DNA from 2 places in the Cupriavidus sp. FW305-46 genome. Region 1 is predicted to be linked to the other one. Evidence: predicted binding sites of a transcription regulator. Region 1 holds the regulator's gene; the other holds the start of a gene.
The links. The regulator FNR, encoded in region 1, switches genes on or off when oxygen is low (the NO sensors DNR and NnrR bind a similar motif). The targets are predictions, from matches to a motif close to TTGATNNNNATCAA.

Region 1 (3,404 bases):
GGAATGACCGCCAGGCCGTGCTGTTTGACCTTGGCGAGCGCAAGTTCTACATCTTCGGGCTGGTGCTGTGGCCGCAGGACGTCATCTACCTGGCGGTGCTGCTGGTCATCTCGGCGCTGGCGCTGTTCCTGTTCACGGCGATCGCGGGGCGGCTGTTCTGCGGCTATGCCTGTCCGCAGACGGTCTACACCGAGATCTTCATGTGGATCGAGCGGCGGGTCGAAGGCGACCGCATCGCCCGCATCCGGCTCGACGGCGATCCGTGGAGCCTGCGCAAGTTCCGTCTCAAGGCGACCAAGCACTTCCTGTGGGTGCTGATTGCGCTCTGGACCGGCTTTACCTTCATCGGCTATTTCGCACCGATCCGCGAACTGGGCGGCGAGGTGCTCAGCCTGTCGCTGGGGCCGTGGCAGTCGTTCTGGATGCTGTTCTACGCGTTCGCCACCTGGGGCAATGCGGGCTTCATGCGCGAGCAGGTGTGCAAGTACATGTGCCCGTATGCGCGCTTCCAGAGCGTGATGGTGGATCGCGATACCTATGTCGTGACCTACGACGTCGGCCGCGGCGAGCCGCGCGGCAGCCGGTCGCGCAAGACCGACCACCACAAGGCGGGGCTTGGCGACTGCGTCAACTGCAGCATCTGCGTGCAGGTGTGCCCGACGGGCATCGATATCCGCGACGGCCTGCAGTACGAGTGCATCGGCTGCGGCGCCTGCATCGACGCCTGCGACCAGGTCATGGACAAGATGGCATATCCGCGCGGCCTGATCCGGTACACCTCGGAAAACGCGATGCGCAAGGGCTTGTCCGCGGCGGCATCGCGCAAGCGCCTGCTGCGCCCGCGCGTCGTTATCTATTCCGTGATCTGGGTGGCACTGCTGGCCGGGTTCATGGCTTCGATCGCGCTGCGCACGCCGCTGAAGGTCGACATCATCCGCGACCGTGGTGCGCTCGGCCGTGAAGTGGAAGGCCGCTGGATCGAGAATGTCTATCGCCTGCAGCTGATCAACACCACCGAAGCGCCGATGCAGATCAGCGTGCGCGCCGACAGCGACGAATTGAAGAACCTGACGGTGGAATACGACAAGCAGGCCGAATCGCTGGCGCCGACGTCCAACCGGTTGCTGCCGATCCGGATCCGCGTGCCGATCGAGGCCGCGGCGCAGGGCACGCACAAGATCAACGTGACAGTGACGAGCGAAGGCACGGAGCGGGGGCATGCCGAAATCCGGCAATCCACCAGTTTCATCGTGCCGCGCGATTTGTGAAGCTAGTCGTCAAGATGAAGGGGGCAAGATGAGTCAGCAAGGCAATCCGTGGTGGAAGGAGCCGTGGCCGTGGCTGTTGATGAGCGGCCCGCTGGTGGCGATGGTGGCGTGCGGCGTGACAATCTGGCTGGCATCCACGCATCCGGACATGCCGGTGCAGGGTGCAACGCGCCATGGCCTGGTGGTCGAGAAGGTCGACGCCGCGCCGCCCAAGGCTGCCGCTGTGAGGCAGCCATGAGGTTGCGCTGGCTGATGTGGGTACTCTGGCCGGCGTTCCTGATGGCTGGGTTTGCGACCGCGACGGTGTTTTCGGTGGTGGATCCCGGTGACCTGAACTTCTTCGGCCAGCCGATCGAAGCGTCCCGCGAATCGGTCTACACCATCGGCTTCCTGATGGCCTGGGTGTTCTGCGCGTTGTCCAGCGGACTGACGCTCTACACCATGCCGACGCGGCTCAGCGATACCGACGAACTGGAGTAAGCGGGCTGCCGTGAGGCCTGCGCTGTCATGGCCGGATGCGGCCATGACAGCGCCTTGGCCGCTTAGCAGGAGCGGCTGTAGAGTTGCTTGATGCCGTCGATGTCCACGAGCTTGACGTGGCGCTGGCGAATCTGGATCAGGCCGGCTTCGGCAAAGCGAGAGAACAGGCGGCTGACGGTTTCGAGCTTCAGGCCCAGGTAGCTGCCGATCTCTTCGCGGCTCATGCGCATCACGAACTCGGACGCCGAATAGCCGCGCGCCGACAGGCGCTCAGAGAGGTTGATCAGGAAGGCGGCAAGGCGTTCCTCGGCGCGCATCGAGCCCAGCGTGACCAGCATCAGTTGGTCATGCGTGATTTCCTTGCCCATCAGGCGCAGGAACTGCTGCTGCAGCGACGGCAGGTCTGCCGACAGCGATTGCAACTCGCTCATGCGGACCACGCAGACTTCGGTGTCCTCCAGCGCGGCGGCATCGGAGGCATGCTGCATCTCGCCCAGCCCGTCGAGACCGACAATTTCGCCGGGCAGGTGGAAGCCGGTAATCTGCGAGCGGCCGTCTTCAGTGGTGACGTGGGTCTTGAGCGTGCCAAAGCGCACGGCATAGACCGCGGTGAGCGGATCGCCCATGCGATACAGGGTTTCACCCTTGTGCACACGGATGCGTTCCTGAACCAGCGTGTCCATCTTGGCAAGGTCTTGCTGCGACATGCCGACCGGAAGGCACAGCTGCCCCATCGCACAGGTGGAGCAGCGGGGTGACATCTCGGTAATGGGAATGGAGGTGAGCAATTGGAACCTGCTAGAAATGGCAGCGAGGGCGCGATAAGGACATTTTACCGTGCGATGTGATGTGGTAGGGAGTGAGAATTGACATTTGGCGTACTGATCAGCGTTTTTCTGCTGGCTTTGCTGGGCGGGGTCCACTGCGCTGCCATGTGCGGCGGCGTGGCGCTGGCCGTGGAGCAACGCCGCGGGGCGGCGGCCACGATCAGTCTTGTGCCCAGCCGTGCCGCCTGGCTGGGCGAGTTGCTGATAATGCACCTGGGCCGGATCTCGACCTATATGCTGCTTGGGGCCGCGCTGGGCGCGGTCGGTGCTTCGGCGTGGAAGCAGGACTATCTGCCGGTGCAGCGCTGGCTGTTCGGCGCAGGCAGCGTCATGCTGCTATGGTCGGGCTGGCGGTTGCTGCGCGGCAACACTTTTACCGTCGACTGGCTGGAGCGGCTGGCGGCGCGTGCCGGCGCAACGGTGGCGCGCCGGCTGGCTGGCGTGGCACGCGGCATGCCGTCGTTTGTGCGCGCACGCGGCGGCCTGGCGCGGCGATATGGCGTGGGCCTGGCGTGGGGACTGGTGCCGTGCGGCATGGTCTATGGGGCGCTCACGCTGGCGCTGCTGGCGGGAAATGCGGCGTCCGGCGCACTCGTGATGGGCGTGTTCGGGCTCGGCACACTGCCTAACCTGCTGGTGCTCTCCGGCCTGTCGGGCTATTTGCGTACGCTGTCGCGACGTCCCGGCGTGCGCCTGGGTGCCGGCCTGGCGGTGATGGCGTTCGGCGGCCTTGGCATTGCGCGAGCGGTGCTGTTGCCACATTCGCTGGCCGAGCATGGATTCTGCCTGGTGTTCTGAGGCGCCGGCGCCGCGCGGGCAACGGATGATG
Region 2 (3,404 bases), on a different contig from region 1:
AGGCGCCTGCGCCGGTGGATGAAACCCCGGCGATGAGCCCCAAGGACCGGCTCGGCGCGCTCAAGGCACTGCTGGGAAACGGCGGCAAGACAGCCCCGGGCTGAACGGGCGCTACAGTCCCGATACAAAGGCCTACCAGGCTGACAAGACGCGGGGTGCAGGCATGCCTAGTATGGCGGCTGTGCTGCTCGCGCCGTTCGACCGCGTCGAATCCTCGCGCAGCCGCGCCACCGGCGGGGTCGGCATGGGGTTGTCGATCGCGGTCGACATTGCCGCGCGCTATGGCGGCGAGCTGACCCTGAGCAACCGCCCCGAAGGCGGCCTGCGCGCGCGCCTGTCCCTACCGCGCGGCTGACGCCGCCAGCGTGACGTACTGCGAGCCGCGCTGCCCGTGCGTGAAGTCGAGCGGGAAATCGCCCACGTCCACGCGCCCCTGCAGTGCCCGCCGCATCTCGGCCGCGCCGCTGCCGCGCAGGCCGGCCAGCGCGCGCGCCAGCCATGCCGCGCCGATATAGCCAGCCAGCGTGGCCGGCGACGGCGGCTCATCCAGGTATTGCTTCATGCGCGCCACGTGTTCCTTCACCACCCGCAGCGTTGCCTGTTGCGGCCCGGGCGCGACCTGGGTCAGCACCATGCCGCCGTTGTAGCCAGCGCCCAGGATCTCGCGCGCGGCGGTGGCGCTGACCGACGACAGCCCGACCAGGAAACCGTACCAGCCCTGCACCGCCAGCGCGCGGCCCAGCCCGGCGTAGGCAAGGGTATCGCCCGCCACGATCACCGCGCCCGGGCGGGTGGCGGCGATGCGCCGGGCGGCGGCCTCGGGATTGGCGTCGAGCGGCACCGCGCGCGTCCCGGTCTGCGCCTCCAGCCGGGCCAGCGACGGGGCGGCGAAGTCCGGCGCCAGGGCCAGCGCGATGCTGGTCAGGCCGTAGCTGCGCAGCTGGCGTACCGCCGCGTCCAGTTCGGCCTGGTAGTCGGCACGGGTGAACCAGACGTTGTCGGCCGCCAGCGCAAGCCCCGACAGCGGCGCCACGATCTGCACGCCGCGCCGGCCCAGCTCGGCCGATGCCGCCAGCGCCGGCAACAGCCGGTCGCCCGGGCCGAACAGCAGCTCGGCGCGTTCGGTATCGGCCAGCGACACCGCCTGCGCCAGCGCGCGGCGCGGGTCGGGATCGGCGTCACGGACCACGTGCGCGATGCGCACCGGGCCGTTGCCGGCGTTGACAGCATCGAACATGACCTTGGCCCCGGCCAGGTAGTCGCGCGCAAGGTCGGCTTGCGCGCCGCCGCGGTCGAGCAGGTGGCCGACCACGACCGTGCGGCGCGCCTGCGCCTGCGACAGCGCTGGCCAGGCGGGCAGGGCCAGGGCCGCGCCGGCGGCGGCAAGCAGGCGGCGCCGGTGCCGGGCCGGTGCTGCTAGGTGGCTGCGCAGCGGTGGGTACGGCGGATGCGTTGATGTCTGGTCGGGAGTTGGCATTGCAGGGGCAGGTGACGCGCGGGCCGGCGGTGGCGCGCAGCGTATCCGCCACACATGACACCAATGTGACGCCCGCCGCCCGCAGGTCCAATGCCCGCGCTTGACGGCGGTCAACGCGCCAGCGGCGGTGCGGCCCTACGATGGGCCGTCATACACCCATACCCCCGCGCCCCCATGATCCCGTCTGCCATGACTTCCCCTGCGCCCGACCGCCGCGCACTGTCCGACTTCCGCGCGCTGGCCGGCCGCATCGACGGCAACGGCCCGCGCTATACCTCGTACCCGACGGCCGACCGCTTCCGCAACGGGCCCGACCTGTCGCTGTACCACGACGCACTCGCCGCCTGCCGCGCCGACGCGCCGGCGCCGCTGTCGCTGTACCTGCATATCCCGTTCTGCGAGAACATCTGCTACTACTGCGGCTGCAACAAGATCATCACGCGCGACCATGGCCGCAGCGCCCGCTACGTCAACTACCTGGGCCGCGAGATGGCGCTGGTGGCAGACCGGCTCGGGCCGCGCCGCCAGGTGCTGCAGTCGCACTGGGGCGGGGGCACGCCGACCTTCCTCGACCCCGGCGAGATGCGCCGCGTGATGGCGCTGCTGCATGAGCATTTCGAGCTGGCGGCCGAGGGCGAGCATTCGATCGAGATCGATCCGCGCCGCGTCGACCACGCCCGCATTGCGCTGCTGGCCGAGCTGGGCTTCAACCGCGTCAGCCTGGGCGTGCAGGATTTCGATCCCGAGGTCCAGCAGGCCATCCATCGCATCCAGCCGTTCGAAGAGACCCGCGCCGTGGTGGATGCCGCACGCACGCTGGGTTTCCGCTCGGTCAGCCTGGACCTGATCTACGGCCTGCCGCACCAGACCGCGGCGCGCTTTGGCCGCACCATCGAGCAGGTGCTGGCGCTGCGTCCCGACCGGCTCTCGGTCTATAGCTACGCGCACCTGCCGCATGTGTTCAAGCCGCAACGCCGCATCGACGAAAACGCCTTGCCGCCCGCCGGCGAGAAGCTCGACATCCTGGTCTCCACCATCGAGCGGCTGACCGCCGAGGGCTACGTTTATATCGGCATGGACCATTTCGCGCTGCCCGACGACGACCTCGCCGTGGCCCAGCGCGAAGGGCGGCTGCAGCGCAACTTCCAGGGTTACTCAACGCACGCCGGCTACGACCAGGTCGGGCTCGGCATTTCCGCGATCGGCGCGATCGCGGGGCGCTACGTGCAAAATGCGCGCACGCTGGACGAGTACTACGGCGCGCTCGACCACGGCCGCCTGCCGCTGGCGCGCGGCGTGGCGATGAGCGTCGACGACCACCTGCGGCGCGAGATCATCGGCGACCTGATGTGCAATGGGGTGCTCGATATCCCGGCGCTGGAAGCGCGCCACGGCATCCGCTTCGGCACGGCCTTTGCGCCGGAACTGGCCGACCTTGCTGCACTGGGCGCTGACGGGCTGGTGCAATGCGCGCCGGAACGCATCACCGTGACGCCGCTGGGCCGGTTGCTGGTGCGGCGCGTGGCGATGGTGTTCGACCACTACCTGCGCGAGGACGCCGCGCGGCCCGCGGACACCGGTGCCCAGGCCGTTGCCGCCAACGATGGCGCGCAGCCGGTGCGCTTCGTGCCGCGGGCGCGGTACTCGCGCGTGGTGTAGCGGCCGCGCAGGCGGTACGGACGAAAAAAAGCCCGCGCAATATGCGCGGGCTTTTCGTTTGCAGCAGGCGGACTTACTTGGCGGCGTTGGCCATGTAGTCCGAAGCGGCGATCACGTCCGCGTCCGGGCCGGCGTAGCCACCCTTGGGCGGCATCACGCCCTTGCCCTTGAGCGCAAAGTTGTGGACCGCGTCCATGCCTTCCTTCAGGCGCGGCGCCCAGGCGGCCTTGTCGCCGAACTTGGGCGCACCTGCCACGCCGGCGGCGTG

Region 2: a site for FNR is predicted at 1,578-1,591, ahead of hemN (oxygen-independent coproporphyrinogen III oxidase). Genes of this name have one in related genera too.

Annotation. Positions count from the first base shown of each region.
Region 1 is NZ_JBYSZI010000031.1:34,824-38,227, forward strand. It holds gene ccoG (cytochrome c oxidase accessory protein CcoG) at 1-1,268, shown strand, start outside; gene AC3WON_RS16545 (hypothetical protein) at 1,297-1,506, shown strand; gene AC3WON_RS16550 (hypothetical protein) at 1,503-1,748, shown strand; gene fnr (fumarate/nitrate reduction transcriptional regulator Fnr) at 1,811-2,536, opposite strand; gene AC3WON_RS16560 (sulfite exporter TauE/SafE family protein) at 2,615-3,373, shown strand.
Region 2 is NZ_JBYSZI010000038.1:54,738-58,141, forward strand. It holds gene AC3WON_RS19095 (UvrD-helicase domain-containing protein) at 1-104, shown strand, start outside; partial or broken gene AC3WON_RS19100 (ATP-binding protein) at 185-355, shown strand; gene AC3WON_RS19105 (ABC transporter substrate-binding protein) at 341-1,477, opposite strand; gene hemN (oxygen-independent coproporphyrinogen III oxidase) at 1,652-3,136, shown strand; gene AC3WON_RS19115 (c-type cytochrome) at 3,210-3,404, opposite strand, start outside.